4 regions of the Cytobacillus sp. MT66 genome follow, and region 4 is predicted to be linked to each of the others. Evidence: riboswitches for the same ligand, from Rfam matches in the RefSeq annotation. Region 4 holds a riboswitch; each other region holds the start of a gene.
The links. A riboswitch is a leader RNA that binds a small molecule or an ion and turns the genes downstream of it on or off. The one in region 4 is predicted to bind cyclic di-GMP.
Positions count from the first base shown of each region.

Region 1 (5,443 bases), on a different contig from region 4:
AATTCCAAAAGACAATTTTTCTAGAAAGAGTTACAATAGTATAGTTGTGAGTCGGACGCCTCAGATTTTGCCAAAAATATCTGAGTGCAATCTCCGAGACGGAACTGATAAATGGAGGCACCAAATATGAGAGAAATAAGTGTTGATCAATTCATTCATACGGAAAAGGCTATTCCGGTTGATGTTCGGTCACCTGGCGAGTTTGAAGAATTTCATATTCCGGGTGCAGTCAACGTACCATTATTTACGAATGATGAACGCGCCCTTATTGGGACGATTTATAAACAGGAAGGTTCAGATGTAGCGAAATGGCGGGCAATGGAGATTGTCTCTGCAAAAATCCCAGACATGCTCGGCAAAATTAGGGATTTAATGCAGGATGGCGGACATCCAGTTATTTACTGCTGGCGCGGCGGCATGCGCAGTAAATCGGTTGCTACCTTTTTATCATTCGCAGGCCTTTCAGCCACACGATTAACCGGAGGGTATCGCGCCTACCGGCAGTATATATTAGAAGCAATACCCAATCTTGTTCCGCAAAAGGCGATTTCCATTCATGGAATGACGGGCGTTGGAAAAACAGAAGTGCTTCATAAGCTAGCGGAAAAAGGCATGGCGGTTATCGACCTGGAAGGAATGGCTGCACACCGCGGATCCATCTTCGGTTACTACGGGCAATACCTGGGCCACAGTCAGAAAACCTTCGATGCCCTGCTTTTTGACACTTTACTAAAAATAAAGGACAAACCGTTTTTCTTTATCGAAGCAGAAAGCAAGCGAATCGGAAAGGTTGTTCAGCCGGACGTCCTTCTTGACTTGAAGCAAGATGGAATCAACATCAACCTGCAGGCTTCGCTAAAAACGCGCATTGAGCGAATTCACCGCGACTATGTTGAGCCATATTTAAACGAGGATTGGTTTCTTGACACCATTAAGGAACGGTATGCCTTTATCAGGAAGCGCATGAAAGACAAAGAGGCTATTCAAGCATTAGATGATTCATTAGAAAATCAAGATTTTAGACTCTTTATAAAGGTTTTATTAGAATCCTACTATGATCCGCGATATGCCCACAAACAGCTGGAATATGAAAAGCCATTCCATCATATTGAAGCAGATGATGTGGATGCAGCAACCGAGGAAATCATTAAGCTTGTGGAATCAAAAAGTGCTCTTGCAAACTAAGCGGAGCACTTTTTTATATAAATTGGTTTCAAATCGTACAAAACGGGTAAATAAGGAAATATACTGAACATTTTACATATTATGTTCGTAATATGGAACTTCGTACTGTTTTTTGATATAATAGGAATAATTATTAATAGTAAGGTGTGTGAGATTGGATGATCGGTGAGCGTGTAAAAACTTTGCGTAAAGAAAAGAAAATGTCGTTATCCGAGCTTGCAGAACGGGCTGGCGTAGCCAAATCCTATTTAAGTTCATTAGAACGGAACCTGCAAACAAACCCTTCAATACAATTTCTTGAAAAAATCGCTGGCGTCTTAAATGTACCCGTTGATCATTTAATACACGAGCAGCCAAATAAAGACGAGCTAGATTCAGAGTGGATCAACATTGTCCAGGAAGCAATGAATTCAGGGGTATCAAAAGACCAGTTCCGCGAATTTCTAGAATTTAATAAATGGAGAATTGATCAGAAGAAATAAAACAGGAGCCTATCAATGCTTCTGTTTTTTTATTGTAAAAATAAAAGCATTTCTTTTAGAGACCCCCCTCATAAGAAACACTTCTCATTTCTTATATTTATTTAACTCGTTTTAATGCTAAATTCATTAATCGTACTTTTTAAAAGAAATTCCCTTATTTCGTCTTTTTCAATTCCCATATTCTTTGCTTCGATGATTAACTGGACCCATTCGCTGTCAAGTCCTTCATTTTGTCCATTAAGATTATTCAACCTATTCCCTCCCAAAATACCATTCGTATCCCAGGCAGTCCAGCCATCTTAGTATGTATCTCCTGTACTCCAGAAAATTGCGGTGTATGTATGTAGGACAATTTTCCGATCCAGCTTTCTCTTATACCTTAGATCTGTGACTTTGCGTCCCCATTTTTCAGTGGGTTTGCCATTTTCTGTGTCCTTAAAAACAAGCATAGTATTTTTTGCATAGTTGTATTTTACTAGCTTGCTTACGTTTGAATGTGTTACTTTTTGTCAAATAAATCTATGTTTTAAACCCAAATTTCCCCGATTAATCGACAATTTCCAACATATGGTTGTCATAAAGGTCAAAATTCATTGATTAAATAATGAAAATTATTATAAAAACCTATAAGGTGCCAGAAAAATAGGGAAACAAGTCGTCTATTTTATCAAGGATTACGCAATATACTGAAAAATCCATACCCCATGCAGAAAAATGACAGAGGTATAAAGTACCGAAGCTGCCAAGGATATAACTCTTATAGGCCTATTCGATGGAACCCGGTTAAAAACGACAAATCCTAACAACAAACAAGACAAGCATAGTTTAAAAACAAGAAAAATCACAGGATGTACATCGTAGAGAGAATGCATAAGCGGATTGAATTCGGTTATGATGGATGATTGGAGTCCCCAGAAGGTAACTGCACCATCAAACAAGTTCAAGAAAGCCAGATAAAGGAAAATGATTTTCACGAAAGTCCTCCATTATCAATCGGTTACTGAAATAAGGTAACTCAAAAAAAGTATCCCCGCCCAGGAATTACTATGATTTTTCACTAGCCTCCTCTCCCTGCCCATTATAAAAAAATTTGCGAATTTCCTCTTTTTCAATTCCTTGTTTTTTCGCTTCTAATATAAGCCGCATCCATTCCTTATCTAATTCCTTTGCGATGACCTTTGTCTCCAACCGTCCCATCCCCTTTTGAAAATGTCCACAAGCATAGTGATTTGATTTGTTCTTTATAGCAATCTATCTTCCTTTGAAACGGAATAGCATTTACATGAATTCTCTCAAGTGTCATTGCATCGAGGAAGGGATATTTCGTTAAATCGTTTCCGCATACAGGACAATGCCAGGCCCCATATTCACTGCTGCCGAATGATGGCCGTTGACATTTATCGCAGTTTTTTTGATACATTTTTTCACCACCCTGATTAGGTTGTTCTTTTAAAAGAACTATTAAGATGAGTATAGTCCAAATGTTCTGTTATGATAAAAATCGAAATTCTCACATTCGTTCTTTATATTGAACGTTTTTCATTCATTTACTCTTAATTCCTCTCATTTTCTTAATATTATGTATTATTTATAAAATTTATATAATAAAAGGCTTGGATTTTTTATGTAAACACTTTCAAAAAATCAAGTGAACATTTTTTGAACATTAGTCTAGACAAACTGATCGAAAGTGCATATAATTAGCTAGGTAACTAATTTAAATATAGGTGATTTAATGGAAAGCAACCAAACACAGCTTCTTCACTCCCTCAACCAGTTTTCCAGGCATTTTTCTAAGGCTCTCAACGAAGCACTTATCCCGCTCGGCCTCTATTCTGCTCAATGGACAATCATTTATCTCATAAAAACAAATGGATCCTCTACACAAAAAACGCTAGCACAGTATTTAGGCGTTGAAGCACCGACAATGACAAGAACGATTGCCCGTCTTGAAAAATCAGGGTGGATTACAAAACTGGTCGGTGCTGATAAACGGGAAAAGCAGATCGTTCTAACAGAAGCTGCCATGAATAAATATGAAGAATGGCATCAGGCAGTCAGAGCATGCGAGTCGAGAGTTCTAAAAACGATTGAGGATGAAGAAATTCATTCAATGCTATTATTTATTGAAAAAATGAAGGAAAATTTATAGGAGGAACAGCATGAAGAAACAACCATTATGGACGAAAGACTTTCTAAGTATCTCGTTCACCAGCTTTTTTCTTTTTATTGGGTTTTATATCTTACTGACAACATTGCCCATCTATGTAATGGATGATTTACATGGAGATGAAACACAAGTCGGACTCATCGTTTCCATGTTCTTGATTGCCGCAGTTCTTTGCCGGCCATTTACTGGCAAATGGCTTGATGAATATGGGCGAAAGAAAATCTTGCTGGCTGCTTTAATTATTTTTGCCGTTGCATCCTTACTTTATTTTTGGACGGATTCGATTCCGCTGCTGCTTGCTTTGCGCTTTGTTCACGGAATCGGTTTTGGCATGGCAACAACGGCCACCGGTGCGATTGTCGCAGATATTATTCCTGATGAGCGAAAAGGTGAGGGCCTCGGCTATTACGGAATGTTTATGAACATGGCTATGGTTATCGGTCCTTTCGCCGGCTTGACAATCATTCAATACATGGGCTTTGATATTATTTTCGGATTATGTACGGTCCTTGGCTTTTTAGCCGTTTTATTATCTATCATTGTTCGCGTGCCGAAAAGATCTGGTCATGGTGTTAAAAAACCAGCTCAAAAGCTTTCATTTTCCACCCTTTTTGAAAAAAATGCGATACCTATTTCAATTGTTGCGGGAATTCTTGCTCTTGGCTATGCAGGGCTGCTTTCCTTTATTTCTGTTTATGCGAAAGAACTCGGGCTTCTTACGGCTGCCAGCTTCTTCTTCGTCGTTTATGCTGTGTTTATTTTAATCTCCCGTCCATTTACCGGACGCTGGTTTGACATTCACGGAGAAAATAAAATTATCTACCCAGGGATTATTTTGTTTGCTGTTGGCTTATTACTCTTAAGTCAAGCGCATAACACCTTTGTATTCTTACTTGCGGGGGCTTTAATCGGACTAGGCTTTGGAACCATTCAGCCCTGCCTGCAAACCATTGCCATCCAAAGATCGGACTCATCAAAAAGAGGTTTGGCTACTTCAACCTACTTCACTTTCTTTGATACTGGCATCGGACTTGGCTCTTATGTGCTGGGAGTCATCGTGATTTATACAGGATTTTCATCCCTTTATATGATTCTTGCAGGGATCGTTGCCATATGTTTATTATTTTATTATTTATTGCATGGCAGAAAATCGGCTGCTGTCCGCCAAGTGAAGGAAAAAACGATATAAGCTGCTTAGAGAGGATCCATTTTTGGGTCCTCTTTTTTACTGTTAAGGGAGATTGACGGATGTATAGCGAATAGCGAAATTGGATTATTCACCAAGCTAAAATCTGCAGAGCTAACAGCTAATACATAAACTCGATTTTTGTCAACAACAAATTCCGAAAATTCAGTGAAATTTATTTGTCTATTTTGTGAATTTCAGCATATAATATTAGTAATATTCATACAGTGACAAATTTTTAAAGGAGGGGTTAGATTGACAATTTTCCATGTTATTAATTTTGCCATTCCGATTGGTGCTGCCGTCTTTTTAGGCTATAAGCTAGATCGTATGTGCAAACCTGAAGCGGCTAAAGAAAAAGAAGAATAATATTTTTTCATGGGGGCTGCTGATTTCAGCGGTTTTTTATTTTGTATAGAT
Region 1 covers NZ_JBXAFB010000004.1:376,630-382,072, reverse strand. The annotation lists gene mnmH (tRNA 2-selenouridine(34) synthase MnmH) at 127-1,185, shown strand; gene AC1Q59_RS10245 (helix-turn-helix domain-containing protein) at 1,344-1,667, shown strand; gene AC1Q59_RS10240 (anti-repressor SinI family protein) at 1,769-1,918, opposite strand; cyclic di-GMP riboswitch class I at 2,020-2,099, opposite strand; gene AC1Q59_RS10235 (DUF5658 family protein) at 2,342-2,641, opposite strand; gene AC1Q59_RS10230 (anti-repressor SinI family protein) at 2,712-2,855, opposite strand; gene AC1Q59_RS10225 (MarR family winged helix-turn-helix transcriptional regulator) at 3,403-3,819, shown strand; gene AC1Q59_RS10220 (MFS transporter) at 3,830-5,026, shown strand.
Region 1: linked by a shared signal. The riboswitch ahead of AC1Q59_RS10240 (anti-repressor SinI family protein) and the one ahead of folE (GTP cyclohydrolase I FolE) in region 4 are both predicted to bind cyclic di-GMP.

Region 2 (5,443 bases), on a different contig from region 4:
GGTGCTGGGATATAAAATGTACCAGAACCCGTTATTAAATCATTTTGCCTTTCACCAAGACTATTTAAATATCACAGATTCATTATTTAGTGAACCTTATTACCCTAAGAAGAAAGCATCTAAATCAGCATCATTTTTTAAGATTTTTTGCTCAACTACTCCTAACTCAACTGCTAAATCTACTGAAGCCGCAGCTAAAACAGCTGTATTTGCATGAACATCAAATGCTGCATCAATTAAAGAATCATAGCGTGCATATGTTGTGTTAATTTTAGATATTATATCCTGATAAGTGTTTTCTACTTTTGCTAAAATAGACTCCGTGTAAGCATCTAGCATTTTCTTTAACTCTTGTTCTCTCGCACCAAGCTTGTCTTTTGCAAATCCCCAAACAAAATTTGCAGTAACTGTACCAATAACAGAGCCTAATACTGGAATAGGTATTAGCATTTGTCCTATTGCTCCACCTGTAGCTGCAATACCTGCTTCAATACAAAGGATTTGACCTTGTGTAACAAATTCATCCATAGAGATTTGTTCCTTATTTAAGTCCGCAAGTAAAGATGATAACCCCATCGTTGCACTTGTAACAGCACCTGCAAACGGAGCTGACAGAGAGGTTAAATTAGTTAAAGCGTATATACTCCCGGCAGTAACACCGCCTTTGGCACCTGCACCTGCAGAACTTATACCAATTTCCTTCCAATCATCTTTATTAAAATCCTGAATCTTCTTTCCCTTCTTCACTTTACTATAAATTACTGTAATCGTATTCAATGAAGCTGCAATAGCAGCTGCTGTACCAGCAACTTTAACTCCTTCTCCAATTGAAGGTCCTTTTTTAGCCTCGATGGATTTTGTTTTTTCCCTTGCATCTTTTTGAATTTCATCTTGAATTTTTTGATTCTCATCAACAATTTGGTCTTGATGTTTTGATACCGTTTCCCCGGCTGTACCTAATTGAGCTTCACTATAATTTGAAACGGACGGTTTTACTATTTCTTGAAAACTCCTACCTGTCTGACGCTCTATTTCTTCTACCTTTTGGAGAATAGCACGAATTGATTTATCGTTTAAATTACTAGGGGCTTGGCCTGATCTAATAGCTTCAATAATCTTATATTGATCTTTTGGTATAGAGTAATTCATAGAACTATCTTGATACTTTCCATAATGATCAAGTATATGTTTAAGTGTGTTATTTGATCCATTGATAAATTTGGATTGATACTTAATACCATCTAAAATGAAGTCCTCTGGTGCAGTACGAGCCACTCCATCAAAGGTAGCAACTTCACTTTGACCTTTTAAGGCTACCCAAGCATTGCGAACATTAACTTCTAGATGTTCTGCTACTTCGCCATGTTTCGTTTGTTCAGAACCTAGTATATTCTTTGGTTCTGAGAGAAACTGACGCATTTTCATCATATGTTTCAATGCAGTTTCAAAATTTATATTTTGCTGTTGCTGATTCTGCAATTTTTCTTTAACGATTTGATCTAACTGTTTAGCGATGGATTGACTCTTCCATTGGTTAAACCCATCTACTCCTGCTGCAGTAATCTGGTCTTTCCAAACATTTGTGGACATCTTACTTGCCAACTTCCTTCATAAATAACGCTGATAAACTTTCTGTGTTATTGATTATGGCTCTTAACAAATTACGTTCATCCTGTGAAAAGTCAGTGAAAGACTTTACATTTTTCGTTTTACTAATAAATGAAATCAAACTTTGTTCTAAGTTAGTAGCTAATGTTTGTGTAAAAGAGTTCAAGTTGGTAATCTCTGTAGATGTAGCGTCAAGTACTTTCATTGCCTTTACAATTTCAACTCGTTCCTTATCTGCTTTGATAGCGGCTTCCTTATTCTTTTTGCTTGCAAAGAAACCACCTGCCGCTATACTAGCTGCACCAATCCCCCAACCAATAGGGCCTGCTAATGCTAGTAAGGCACTTCCCCCGGCCATTCCGCCACCACCTGCTGCTAAAGCCCCGCCACCTAACCAAGCTAAAGCTGCATTAGTAGCTGCTGCTCCTGTTAAACCTGAAATAGCTGCTCCTGTTGATGCAGTTCCGAAAGTAGTAGCAATCGCCATTGCTGCTGTTGGAGCAAGTGCCGCTGTAGCTACCCCTGCCGCAACACCCGCTGCTGTACCTCCACCTGCTAACTTAATCATTTCTTTTTCATCATACGAGATTTCGCTAAGTGCCTTAAAGCTTGCAAGATTTACATGGACTTCTTCGAAAGTTTTGTCAAACTCTTTTGGAGTGTTGGCCAAAGTATTTATATAATCTTCAACTTTTTGAATTACATCCTCTGCATAATTTCTTGCATTATGCAATTTAATCGCATTATTTTGTAAGTCGTTAGAAGACTTCTCATATTTATATAAAGCATTTTGTAGTTTTCTTACCGCTTCTTTTTTTAATGAGCTATTTAACATTGATAATTTCTCCTTTTTTTATAGAACCAAGGTCAAAATATAAAGTATTTTTCTGCTAAATCTATTTATTAACCTAGCTTAACCCTTATAAGCATAATTTCTCTATTAGTATTACCGATTTTCACTTCCACCGCCCCAAATTGCTCGGCCACCTGTATGTGCAGTTTGAGCATGGGACTCTTCATCTACTAACTGCAAAAGACCCGGTTCCTCGTTATGGTGCCAAGTATATCCTTCCGGTGTTTGTCCGTTTGCTAGACCTTGGACTTCAGCTTGTGAGAAACCTAGTTCATTGGCAAGGTCCGGATTCTCTATAATAGCCTGATACAATGTATCATTAGCTACTTCAAAATGAACATCATCACCTTCTAAATACAATTCTTCTGCAATCATGACATTGAAAGTTTCATCAAATACAGGGAATGTACCTTCAACAACTTGTCCATTTGGTAGATCAACTGTTTTTTCAACGAAAGGTACTCCTGTTTCTGGAAGTTCATACCCGCTTAAATGATCATTCCTAGTTTCAATTTCCTCTGCTTCTATGATATCTGCTCCATCTACTAAATCTACTACACCGATGGCAAGACCTGACACAGCTACTACTTTACCAAGATTCTTCAGTCCTTTTATTGCTTGCTCTTTATCTCCACTTCTAAATCCTTTATAGGTGCTGCCAGCATTATTAGCTGTGTATTTTAGAGCAGAACCAATTCCCTTTATCGTTTTACCTGTGGAATCCTTTAAATCATTTAAACCTTTTTGTTTATAGTACTCATCTTTTTTAATAGCACCATATGTACCTTGAACCGCTCCATCTACAAACTGTCCTGCATTGTCTAAAGCTATTTTAGAAGCAGATTGAACACTATCTCCAACGTCCTCTAACCATTCACCAGTACCTTTCCACTTACTGCCTACAGCTTTTCCAACTACTTTAACAGAACCGCCGATTAATCCTCCTCCGACAGTTCCAATACCCTTTCCAATATTACGAAATACTCTCATAACCTATTCCTCCATTATTTAAGGACAATACCAATCGTTTATAAAAGCTTCCAACGTATTAATAAAAAAAACAGCTATCCCAAATGTTATAGGGATAGCCAACTAGTCATATACTGCTATTTTTGTATTGGCAACCCGACTATCATTATCCAATAGGATTTTAGACTCGTAGCTTTGCGTCCTTACCTTTCGATAAGTTTGCCTTTATCAGATTTTTATGTCTATATTCACATTACTATTTTACTATAAACACAACAATGAAGTATATCGTTTTTTGTCGGTGATCATTTTTTTCAAACTACTATAAACAAAAGAAGCTCCCATAAGTTTGCTATACTTATGAAAAGCTTCTTTGAGTTTTCTTTTATTGCCTTACTAAATGGAGCAAAAGTTGAGGGTATTGCCTATCCAGAATTTGACGAAACTTTCTAGAACTAATTTATTTTGCCCTACTAACATAGGAATAGCTTAACTCCAAAGTTTATGATGTTCATAAACGGTATCCTCCATTAATTGTTCACCGGTTACATATACATCATTTTCCCATCGTTCGTTACCCAGCCGATTTGGCTCGCTTCCGGCCATAGATTTTCAAATTGTCCTTTGTTTTCTCTTTTTACAGTTAATGAGAATCTTGATTGTGATTCACTAAATAACGCTACTGTCGGTTTGTTTACATAATTAAATTGTAATAAACTAATTTACAGCTGCTATTCGCGATGCTTAATAATCCTCCCGGTACTCAGCAGCCTTAACATCCCACTTAGGTGATAAATCATTATAGGAACTTGTCTTTTGCAAAGCCAATCGAGGCTAAAAAAAGAGTAATAACCATATCCCGATTTAAAGGACTTAAACCTGTACCGTTTGGATAGATCATTTGTGTATTTGGCAATTAAAAATACTGTTTATGGCAGTATGTTTTTGAATATAAATAAGCCGAAAATATGCATATTTTCGGCTTATTTATAGTTCGTGATATTGAAAAAAAGCACCATTTAGTTGCATAAAACTTTTGTAACTATTTCTTATTTATATATATTGTATTATTTTGATAATGCAATTTTTATATGGGCTAAGTGATGCTCTTCGTGCCAGGATAATTTTGCTACTTTTGCTGCAACTGTTATTTTACCGTTTATCTTGTGATTAAAAGCTCGATCTAATTGTTCTTCAGTTAAGCTATTTCCTAAAGATACGATGCGCTCATTTATACCTTCTAACATTTTAATAGAACTTTCTACAGGAAGCTTTGTATCCGGTTGAATCGCCCACTTTTCTTCATCAAAAGCAGGTACTGTTGGATTGTCATCTGTTAAAGCCAGCTTCAACCGTTGATACATATTCAACTGAGAATCTGCAATGTGATGAACAAGTTGGCGGACTGTCCAGCTACCTTCACGATACGTTCTGCTTAATTCCTCATCACTTAGGGAGTCAACAGTTTCTCTTAATCGAATCGTGTAAGTTTCAATTTCCTTTAGCCATTCTTGAATATTTTCTAATGTTACTTTTTCAGGAACTTGTAGTTTCCCAATTGGGTATCTTACATCCATTGTCAATCCCCTTTTCCCTTATTTCATAATATTTTGACCATTAAAGTAATTTCTTTAATTGTATCATTTCAACAAACAACATTGCCATTTAATAGCTTATTCAATTAAATGGCCCATTTGTTGAATGGTATCAGCCTCATCCAGTTACCAATTCCTTTTTTTATAAACATGAGAACTATCGGGTTTTTGGAGAAACAAACTTGTTCCCAGAAATCCAAAAACGCCAGGGATAATGGACAGCCTCACCGGTATTCTGGATGCCAATCCTTGGACCGGAAGCGATATTTTCAAGTTCAATGTCCGTTCCTTTTGCTATCCAAAGTGGGGATTGATCAAGTGGATGGCCATAGTCAGCCATTGTAATGTCAAGTGCCTTTGTCAGTTTACCTGGGCCATTAGTCCATTCGATTTCATTTTTTGCTTTTGGCCTCCTTTT
Region 2 covers NZ_JBXAFB010000017.1:22,419-27,861, forward strand. The annotation lists gene AC1Q59_RS21505 (hypothetical protein) at 100-1,590, opposite strand; gene AC1Q59_RS21510 (hypothetical protein) at 1,592-2,443, opposite strand; gene AC1Q59_RS21515 (HNH endonuclease) at 2,555-3,451, opposite strand; cyclic di-GMP riboswitch class I at 3,578-3,664, opposite strand; partial or broken gene AC1Q59_RS21520 (hypothetical protein) at 3,920-4,116, opposite strand; gene AC1Q59_RS21525 (YfiT family bacillithiol transferase) at 4,498-5,007, opposite strand; gene AC1Q59_RS21530 (DNA-3-methyladenine glycosylase) at 5,183-5,443, opposite strand, start outside.
Region 2: linked by a shared signal. The riboswitch ahead of AC1Q59_RS21515 (HNH endonuclease) and the one ahead of folE (GTP cyclohydrolase I FolE) in region 4 are both predicted to bind cyclic di-GMP.

Region 3 (5,443 bases), on a different contig from region 4:
GTCCTCAAGATATTGGCATTTTTTACAATAACTCATTAATAATTTTTTCGATATTATCTATTTCCGCAAGTATGTTATCAATATCGTTTGCTTTACCAAGATCTTTTTGCATGATTTGGAGGGTGTTTTTGATAGATAACAAAGGATTTCGTATTCCATGGGCAACCCCTGAGGCTATTTGACTCAATCCGCTAGGCTTTTCAGTTTTACACACCCTATTATCAGATTTTTTAAGCTCTGAGTTTTCTGCCAGTTCTAGCCTAGTTAATTCTAATACATTTTCTAGCGGCTGATGATTGGAAAGTTCTCTTTGAATACCTGAAGTAAGGAGTATTTCTTCCATTTCCCTATGTCTTTGTGCAATCTCCTCTGGCGGCAGAGGCTTGCTGAAAAGATAGCCTTGAGCACCATCACAATGATTTCGTTGAAGAAAGACTAATTGGTCTTTTGATTCCACCCCCTCAGCAATCACCTGCATTTCTAGCTGATGAGCCATGGTAATAATGGTTTTAACAATGGCTGCATCAGTGGAATCTTGGGTTGAGTTTCTTACAAACGATTGATCAATTTTTAAAACATCAATCGGGAATATTCTTAGGTAATTAAGAGAGCTATAACCAGTTCCAAAGTCATCTAAACTGATTTTTACACCAAGGGTCTTTAATTCGTTAAGTACTTTTAATCCTTGAGGGATATCCATTAAGGTACTTTCGGTAATTTCAAGTTCTAGGTATTCTGCATCTAACCCTGTTTCTTCTAGAACAGATTTAACAATTTGAGCGAAGTTAGGCTGATAGAGCTGCCGGCCAGATAAATTAACGGAAATAATAAATGGTGGAAGTCCCTGATCCTGCCAGGCCCTATACTGTTTACATGCTGTTCGTAATACCCATTCCCCAATTGGGATAATGAGGCCAGTCTCCTCTGCAAGCGGAATAAACTCCCCTGGGGAAACCATTCCTTTTTCCGGATGATCCCAACGGATAAGTGCTTCCATTCCCATCATTTTTCCAGTGAAAAGATCCATTTTGGGCTGATATTGCAGAAAGAATTCATTATTATTTATTGCCTTATGCAGATTCACTTCAATTTCTAATTTATTATGTATGTGATCTGTTTGATTTGAACGATAAAATTGAAAGTTATTCTTGCCATTATTTTTTACATGATACATAGCTACATCGGCTTTTTTAATTAGGGAGTCAATATCTTTTCCATCATGTGGATAGAAGCTAACTCCAATACTTGGTGAAGAATAAATTTCATAGCAATCAACAATGAACGGTTCGTCAAAACAAGTAAGGATTCTTTCCATGGTATCCATTACTTCTTTATGATTCAGATTGATAAGGGATACAAGAAATTCATCTCCACCATTTCGTGCCAAGGTATCAGCTTGGTCTAAACAATTGATTAACCGTTGAGCAACTTCTTTTAATAACAAGTCACCAATCTCGTGGCCTAACGAGTCATTAATGACCATAAACCTGTCTAGGTCAAAGAACAATACAGCTGCAGACTTAGTTGTTTCTTTTTGTAAGACTTCCTTTAAATGCTTAAAAAAATGATGACGGTTGGATAAACCCGTCAATGCATCATGGTTAATGAAATAATCAATTGCTTCATCTACCCCTATAAGATCCTTCTTTACTACCATATTGCACCATCCTCGATTTTCCGTATTTAGAAATTCTGGATAATGAAGAAGAGACTAAACGAAAACCGATTAGTCTCTTCTTATTATCGGTAACTGGCTGGCATGATCTGACATTGATCGAAGCCCCTTTAGTTTTGCGTCTTTACCTTTCGATAAATTTGCCTTTAACTAATTTATATTTTTAAATATGAATAAGTTTGGTTCCATGGATTATAGTCTAGGTAAATGCTACCATATATTAATTGATTATTCACCTAAAAAATACAAATTTCGATATTTTTCGATTGTTTTCTACATGTTTGTAAGGGTAAAATTGTGATAAAATACCTATCAACTTTAAAGTGAAATGTTCTATTCTTTTTATTGTTAGACATTAATAGTAAGGGTGACATTCTATCAGAAAAATTATTATTCTTCTTATTATGATTATTTTCTTTAGTTTGCTTTTCGTAGTTTATGATTATATCAACTACGAAACTTATAAAAAGAATTGGTTAAGAATAACACTTTTAATTATTCCAATCTTTTTACAGCTGGTATTAACCTATTTGATCAAGGTAAACTTTGAAAAACTGAAATTTTTAACAGAAAGGGACTTCTTAAGTAAGGTTTATAATAGAAGATTCGTCCATAGTGCTTTTCCGGAAATAACACAAAAATTAAATGGCCAGAAATTAAACATCTTCTTGCTAGACATAGATGATTTTAAGGAAATTAATGATACCTATGGTCATGAAGCTGGGGATTTAGCTATTCAAGCTGTTTCTAAAGCACTTACTAGAAATACAAGAAAGATGGATATCGTTGCCAGATGGGGAGGAGATGAGTTCTTCCTAATCATTCCTAATAAAGAGGTTATATCTACCGAAGCGATTTTAAATAGAATTAAAAAGAATTTAGAAAACTTTTCAACGTAAAAAAGCATTAATCTTTCTATATCTATTGGACGCTCAGTATACCCGGATGATGGCAAACGACTGGAAGAATTAGCGAAATTAGCCGATAAAAAAATGTATAAACATAAATTTAAACACAAACAAAGCAAAAACGAAAATGGCACAAAAGGGTGTAAGTAAGAGGACACAGGGACAGGCACCTTGTCCGAAAGCCTGTAGATTTGTTTGAAAATCCCCAATCGTATAAATCGGTTATAAATTCCTATCCGGGATATCTTCAAAAATATTGCAGAGAGTGATCAGCTGATCACTCTCTAAATTTTATCCTTATAAAGGTGTAGCGGTTAGTTGCTTCAACGCTGGTTTCCCGTCTTCAACCACAAACGAAGCACGTGTACTAATCGGGGCTCCCGGTCTTGTTACATATGGAATGACTTGATAATCGGTTTGCCATGTGTTTTGTGTCAGTTTACAGCGTACATAGCCGCGATAGTTATTGAAAAACTTAATATGCGGGTTTTCTTTTAAGTATTGTGCGGTATTGTTATTCACATCCGATCCGTCACCATTAGACGTAATCGAAGTCCCGACAAACTCTACGGCTACTGTTTCTGAATTCGGGTCATGGAAGTCTACTTTGATTTCATTTGCCCAGTTCGTATGAACATCCCCAGTAAGGACGACGGTGTTTTTAATATCCTTTTCTGCTAAAAAGTCTGTAATTCGCTGACGGGCAGCTGGATAGCCATCCCAAGCATCCATACTTACATATTCTTCTCCTGGATCAAAATCACCATCACGGTGAGCGAAAAATACTTGTTGTGCTAGTACTTTCCATTTCGTTTGTGACGCAGCCAGTCCATTTAGCAGCCATTGTTCTTGCTGCTCACCTAATAGGGTGCGGTTTGGATCCTCTGATTCCGGAGTAGGCACTTTCCAGCCATCTCCATTGGCTTGATCATCTCTGTACTGACGTGTATCCAGGACATTGAATTCTACTAAGTTACCAAAAGATAAACGACGGTACAATTGTATGTCACTTCCATTTGGCAGGGAAGTACGGCGAATTGGCATATGTTCGTAGTAGGCTTGGTAAGCGACAGCTCTTCTTGCTAAGAAATCCTCTTTTGATTGCTTCTGCGGATCTTGAGGAATGTCTCCTGCGTAGTTGTTATCCACTTCATGATCATCAAATGTAACAATCCATGGGAAGTTTGCATGTGCTGCCTGCAGGTCACTATCTAATTTATAAAGAGCATAGCGGTTACGATAATCATCAAGTGTATAGGTTTCCGGAGCAGAATAATCAGTTGGTCGAACCTTTGAACTGTGTTTTCCCTCGTAAATATAGTCACCAAGATGAACAACTAAATCAAGATCATCCTTGGCTAAGTGTTGATAGGCCGTGTAAAAGCCTACGGGCCAGTTTTGGCAGGAAACAAAAGCAAAGTTGAGATGATCCACCGTACTGTTATAGGCAGGGGCGGTTTTTGTTTTACCTGTTGGGCTGATGTGATCATGCGCCTTAAAACGATAATGATACCAAGTAGAAGGTTCTAATCCCTCCACTTCAATATGTACAGAGTGACCAAGCTGTGGTTTGGAAATCTCATTTCCTCTCATGACGACATTTTGAAAAGTAGCATCAAGAGAAACCTCCCATTGTACGGGAACAGGATGGTTATCCATGCCGCCGCCATTTAATGGATCCGGGGCAAGTCTTGTCCATAGAACCACGCCGTCAGGTAGCGGGTCTCCTGAAGCAATCCCTAAAGTAAATGGATATTGAAGTTTGTTTGACTGACTAGGTTGATTGGGTTCTGCCGCAGAAGCCGTGTTAAAAGGGACTGAACTGGCAATAGCAGCACCAAGGGCAATTCCTACACCTTTTCCAGTGTTTTTTAAAAAATTTCTCCGGTTCTTGTCAAATTCTCTCATTTTCCATCCTCCTTTGTCGTTCACCATCAGTGTAGATTGCGATTATTTAGATAATTTGTAGATTACGTAAATAAAATGTAAATCGATGGAAAATGATAGATTGGTAGGAATCATTAAGAATAAAATTTGTGATAAAAGTAGTGATAGAGCGGAGGGGAATAAGTGGAAAGTATTAGATGTTTTTTACAATGGATGAGGCGCTGTAAAAGGGAAGCTGGGTATCTTATAAAAAAACTGACTCAAACTAGTCGCATTCATGACAGTTTGAGTCAGTTCATTTTTCTATTCTTATTTATTTAACATATGGAAGACCTGGTCCACATCTTTATCTCCGCGACCAGATAAATTAATAATAATGGTATCATCCTGTGAAAGCTCTTTAGCTAATTTGAGTCCATAAGCAACAGCATGAGAACTTTCTAGTGCAGGAATAATTCCTTCTACTTTAGATAGCAGCTGAAAAGCTTCTAAGGCTTCTTGCCCTGTAACGGCCACATATTCGCCTCTGCCGCTAGCTTTTAAATAGCTGTGTTCAGGGCCAACGCCGGGATAATCCAATCCAGCGGCAATCGAGAACACCTTCTGCGGTTCTCCGTTCTCGTCTAATAGTGTAAAGCTTTTGAATCCATGCAATACAGCAGGAACGCCTTCCGACATGGTTGGTGCTTCCGTAGGCTCGACTCCAATTAAGCGAACGGAGTTTTCATCAATATAATGAGCAAAAGCCCCAATTGCATTGCTTCCGCCACCTGTACATGCGACCACCGCTGTTGGCAGTTTTCCTTCTTTTTCTAAAATTTGTTTCTTTGATTCTGCACTGATGATCGCTTGGAAGTGCTTCACAATTGTTGGATATGGATGCGGTCCAACGGCCGAACCGATTAAATAAAACGTATTTTCATAGTTCTCCATCAAGTCAGTTAACGCTTCATCCACCGCATCTTTTAATCGG
Region 3 covers NZ_JBXAFB010000006.1:77,497-82,939, forward strand. The annotation lists gene AC1Q59_RS12445 (putative bifunctional diguanylate cyclase/phosphodiesterase) at 23-1,657, opposite strand; cyclic di-GMP riboswitch class I at 1,743-1,830, opposite strand; partial or broken gene AC1Q59_RS12450 (GGDEF domain-containing protein) at 2,206-2,733, shown strand; gene AC1Q59_RS12455 (alkaline phosphatase D family protein) at 2,881-4,491, opposite strand; gene trpB (tryptophan synthase subunit beta) at 4,780-5,443, opposite strand, start outside.
Region 3: linked by a shared signal. The riboswitch ahead of AC1Q59_RS12445 (putative bifunctional diguanylate cyclase/phosphodiesterase) and the one ahead of folE (GTP cyclohydrolase I FolE) in region 4 are both predicted to bind cyclic di-GMP.

Region 4 (5,443 bases):
TACTCAGCCAATCTCTTTTTTCTTCATTACGGTCAGGAATAAGCCATTGTATGAGCTGATAATAGAGAGCAGAAGTTCGATAAGCGATTTCAGCGTCTTTGGAAAAACCCCTTAGCTTTAATGTTTCAGCGTCTTTCATTCTTTTCTCCGCAAGATTTTTCCATCCCTGAACCCAGAGCTCCTTCGATAAATACGTCTTACGCAAAGCAGAAAGATCCTCTTTTCGAACTCCATGCACTAGCCATCGGTCCCAAAATCCATCAAATAAGTTTACTGTCAAAAGCGTCTTTTCAATTGTCCTATTAACCAACTGCATTTATCCGCCCTTCTTTCTCATCGCTTGACTCAAAGATTAATATCAGAGTTGACCCTTTAGGTGTGGTAAATAAGGCGATTTTTTTCGCCAGCTTCATCATGAGAGTAAAGCCTTGTCCTAAAGAATTCTTCGTAGAGTATCCTGTGCGTAAAATTTTATTTGGAAGATCATCAAGTGGAAATCCTGGCCCTTTATCCTCAATGACAAAAGTCATTTCTTTGGTTTGTTCATTTTCAAGGATGGTCATTTTTCCTTCCTCTGCATGCTTAATAGTGTTTGTAATGGCTTCCGATAAAACTAATAACCAGCTCATGACTGTCCCTTTATAAATATCCATTTCTTCGAAACATATTCTAGCCTCATTTCGGCATGCTGGGATATCCGAACTATCCTTAATTACTCCTTCGCAGAGTACATTTCCATCCCTATAATGTTCTATTTCTTCCCTAGTTATCAGTAAAAATTGACCCTGGGTGGCCGCTGCCAAGACATCACGATAAATTTTCCACTCCGCGTGTTTTTCACATTCTATCATTGGCTCCCTTGGCTTAGACAATGGAATAAATATTTCATCTTTATGAATCTCATAGGCCTTCAACATCGCATTTTGTAGATTCATATGGAGCTTTAATTTTTTAATTTTTTCTATCATATCTTCTTGTTGTTTATTCCAATCCAGCATTTGATCGGATAGAAAAAGAATGCATTCCTTCTTTTGTTCATCTCCTGTATCTTGCAGAAAGGATGATTGAGTGAGTGACCGATTAAAAAGTTGGTCCTGTTCCGCTATATCCAGTCCTAGATATTGTCCAATTTTCCTAGCTAGAAAACCCCTTTTCGTTCTAAAGATGGTTTCTTCGTAAGATAAATCTGGAGGTGGAGACAGCACCTCTGTAGGTTTGCTTTCAGCAGATTTTTTGAACTTACTAAAAAACTGTCTCAACTGGATTAATCCTCCTTACAAGATGCCACGAGGCGGCATGATGGTTATCTCATCAACAAATGCCCCTGCCGGTTGATTAATCAGAAACAGTAAATGGTTTGCTAAACTTTCAACTGGAATCATGTCATCCATATTAGGCTTGGGATCGATATTGTCCCAAAAACTGCTCTTGACTGAACCCGGAATCACCGCTGTCACTTGGACCCCTTTTCCACGCAATTCAGCTTGTAAGACTTTCGTTAACCCCATCAGGCCGAATTTTGAAGCTGAATACCCGCCGTTTCCAGGTAAAGCCATTGTCCCGGCAACTGAAACTAAATTGAGGATATGCCCACTCTGTTTTTCAGCCATGTACCTTCCAAACATCTTACAAGTTAGATAGGAGCCCCGTAAATTTACGTTGATCATTTGGTCAAAGTCTTCTGTTGAAGAATCAATCACACTTGAAAAAACACCCACTCCCGCTGCATTGATTAAGACATCGACGTTTCCAAAGTGCTGAATAGCTTTTTCATAAAAATCCTTAACCGATTCTTCACTGGTTACATCCAAAGGCATCTTCAAAACATTCTTATTAGAGTAGTAGGTGTTGCTTCTACTCCCTAAGACGACATTCCCGCCCAATTGTTCGATTGAGGCAGCAATAGCCTTCCCAATTCCCCTACTAGAGCCAGTAATGGCAATCGTTTTTCCTTTTAACGACATTTGGTTATCCATCAATCATTCCACCCCTGGACCGAAATACTCAAAATAGTTTTTTTCCGTTTCATACAAACCGATTTTGAAAAGGTTCGAAATTCTTGGTGAAAGTAAATCCCAAATCACAACTGCCACGTTTTCGGAGGTTGGATTCAAGTTTTCAAATTCTTCCGTATCCAAATTTAAATGTTTATGGTCAAATTTTTTCATGATCTCTTCGTCCACGATCTGATCCAATTCTGAAAGGTTCGCAATCATGCCAGTAACTGGGTCAGGTATTCCGCTTACAGTTACCTCTAAATAGTAGTTATGACCATGCCCATAAAGGTTATTGCACTTCCCAAAAAGGGCCACATTTTCTTCTTCGCTTAATTGACTACTATGTAAACGGTGTGCAGTGGAAAAATGATATTTTCTCGTTAATCGAACCATTTCAGCATTCTCCTTTTCTGAATATAAGAAATCATTTTCTCTTAGTTTGATTTTATGGAGTTCACAGCCATCTATTTTTCCATCTAAGGAATCCCATAGGTACGCCGTTATATTTTCAGTTGTCGGGACGTTTTCTTTAAAATAAGGATTTTCTTTATTTAAGAACTTCCCATCTAATTCCTTACGAACGAAGGACTTTACAACTTTATCGATATCCGTAATATTGACCACAATGCCTGACTTAGCGTCTAACGATCCTTTTACCATAACCTCTAGCGTATAATCGTGACCATGCCCATGAGGATTTGCACATAGGCCAAACACTTCTTGATTTTGCTTTTCGCTCCAATCGTCAATTCGATAGAAATGAGCAGCAGAGAAATACATTTTTCTTGAAAGATAGAGCATAGATTTTCCTCCTATTAATCTCTTAAAAGAGCCCTTTCAAATTCTTCCGTTAACGCAGCATCATCTTTGAATACACCCTTTTTTACTGTTGTCACCGTTGCACTTCCTGGTTTTTTCACACCCCTGGCACACATGCAAAGATGTTGTCCCTCTATACTGACAATCACACCTTTTGGTTTTAGGACATTCATTATTGCTTCTGCAGTTTGTTGTGTCATTCTTTCCTGGACCTGCGGACGTTTAGAGACTAATTCAACAAGGCGAGCAAATTTACTTAAACCTATTACTCTCCCATTTGGAATGTAACCAATGTGAGCCTTCCCGAAAAAAGGGATCAGATGATGTTCACAGAAGGTATAATAGTTAATATCCTTAACAACAACGATTCCTTCATATTGTTCCTCAAAGGTAGTCGTTAAAGCCGTTTCAGGAGGAACGCCTACTCCTGCAAAAACTTCTTTATACATTTTTGCCACACGTTTTGGTGTATCTAATAAACCCTCGCGATTTGGATCTTCCCCAATTAATTCTAAAATTCCGCGAACATGCTGCTCTACTAAGTCATTATTTAAATCAACTGCCATGTGAATTCCTCCAAATATGTTCTAAAAATAAAAAAACTCACCATAGGATTGGTAAGTGTACTTAACCAACCTTTTCGGTAACCCGGCGATCCTAGCATCCTTGCCTTAGACCCGTAGCTTTGCGTCCTTATTTTTCAATAAGTTTGCCATTATCGAAGATTAAATATTGTATTTACAGAAAAGTTGCCTTTTCTATTAAGATATCTTTCAATTGAACCAATTCGAAAATATCGTTAATAGGTTGTTGAATATTTTTTACCACGATTTGACTATTAGTCTCACTGCTTTTTACGGTTTCCACCAGATTAATAAACAATCCTATGCCAGTGGAATCTACAAATGGTACTTCATTAAAGTCAATTTCAACATTCTGGTACCCTGATAAAATAGGAATGACTTCCTCCTCTAGTATTTCAGTTACTTCTATATCTAAGTCACCCATAAAATAAATGGTGATTGTTTGCTCTTTTTCCTCAAGTTTATAAGAAAACATGATCAATTCTCCTTATAATTAAAAAATAATTCTTCCGTTTTCATCTAGGTGAGCATTTATATATCTACGATCTTCCTGGAAGGTATGTTTACTCTTACCAATTTGAATAACAGTTCCAACTCTAACAAAACCAATCTTAATGTTTTCGCTGCTTGGCACTATTATTTTACTTGTGACACCACTATCGGAACCTGATTCATTAATAGTTGCCCCCTGCCGAGCAAAGATCTCTCCTCCTCGGAAAACTCCTTTTACACTAACATGGCCGATAGCATGTATTTTGGAATTATAGCAACCTTGTCCGCGGATCACCACATCACCGCTCGAGAAAATCGTATTCCCTTGAGAATTCATCAGTTCAACCGTACATTCTTGTATTTCTTGGTTATATTTCTTAATTATTTGATCAATCTTGTCTGACAAACCCTTAATTTTTTCAAGGGAGTGAAGTTCGTTTGGAACCGCGGACATAAAACACATTCTTAGTTGTTCGATAAGAGATTCCCATTCAGTATCTAACAGGTTGGTTGATGTTTTTCCTAATTCTATAAGTTGATTAATAGACCGTACGAGGGTCTTGAACTTTTTGTCTACCAAAAGTTTGATAAGTGGGAATAACCCACTTTTGGAGTAATCTGTAATTTTAAAAGCTGGCATATTCATTAACTGGTGAATGGATGAAATCATCTTGTTCATTTGATCTTGGACAGTCGAAAAACAAGTAATAGTTTCAGAAGTATATATGTTTTGGTTACCACCTGAAATCACACTCCCAATCACATTACCCCGAATCATTATTCCACTTTTTCCAGAAATGGTGGCTGAGTACACATTTTTAAGTATGGTAGCTTCACCTTCAGCTTCTACGGCCATCCCTTCTTCAACATTCCCTCGAACCTCTATATCTCCCTTAAAACGAATATTTCCTGAATCCATATTAACGTCTGTGGGATGAGTGAGTTTTGGTAAAATGGATACCTTTACAATCAAACCACGTTGTTCAATAAGTGGCCTCCCTTCTGTAGTTGCCACAACCTTTGAATCATTTTCAATTAAAACAATCCCTGTCCCAGCGGTTATAATAAGGGGATAAACAGGTTTAGGAGGTATTGGCTCATTTGAAACATTAAAACCTGGTGTACCGGGAATAGGGGAACATACAGTGGCGATAACTTGCCCTTTTTGAACTGTCGGAAACACTTGTACTTCCCGAAAATCAACGGTCCCGTTTTTTCGCTCTTGAGGCCCTGTTTTCTTTTTTACATTTACCACAATTTCAATCTTCCCGTTTTCGCCCTCTTTTGGTTTAATGCCGCTAGCAATGATGAAATCTCCGGTTTCTTTAGTGTTAACTGCTTTTAAGATTTCCTCATAATTAAATCCATGTACCACACGTAAATTTTCTAGTTCGGATAAAATTTGTTTGTATTCTAAGGTATTTCTACTCTCAATATTTTTCGTTGCTTCGAGCTTAATATGATAATCCGGTTCGACATCTTTTATTTCATAGCTTTTTTTCATCCCTGGTTCTACATGTAAGATTACGTTTAATCGGTCAGCATCCTTCT
Region 4 covers NZ_JBXAFB010000025.1:14,520-19,962, reverse strand. The annotation lists gene AC1Q59_RS23740 (alpha/beta hydrolase family protein) at 1-316, opposite strand, end outside; gene AC1Q59_RS23735 (ATP-binding protein) at 303-1,259, opposite strand; gene AC1Q59_RS23730 (SDR family oxidoreductase) at 1,275-1,976, opposite strand; gene AC1Q59_RS23725 (6-carboxytetrahydropterin synthase) at 1,980-2,798, opposite strand; gene folE (GTP cyclohydrolase I FolE) at 2,813-3,382, opposite strand; cyclic di-GMP riboswitch class I at 3,456-3,540, opposite strand; gene AC1Q59_RS23715 (STAS domain-containing protein) at 3,555-3,875, opposite strand; gene AC1Q59_RS23710 (flagellar assembly protein A) at 3,894-5,443, opposite strand, start outside.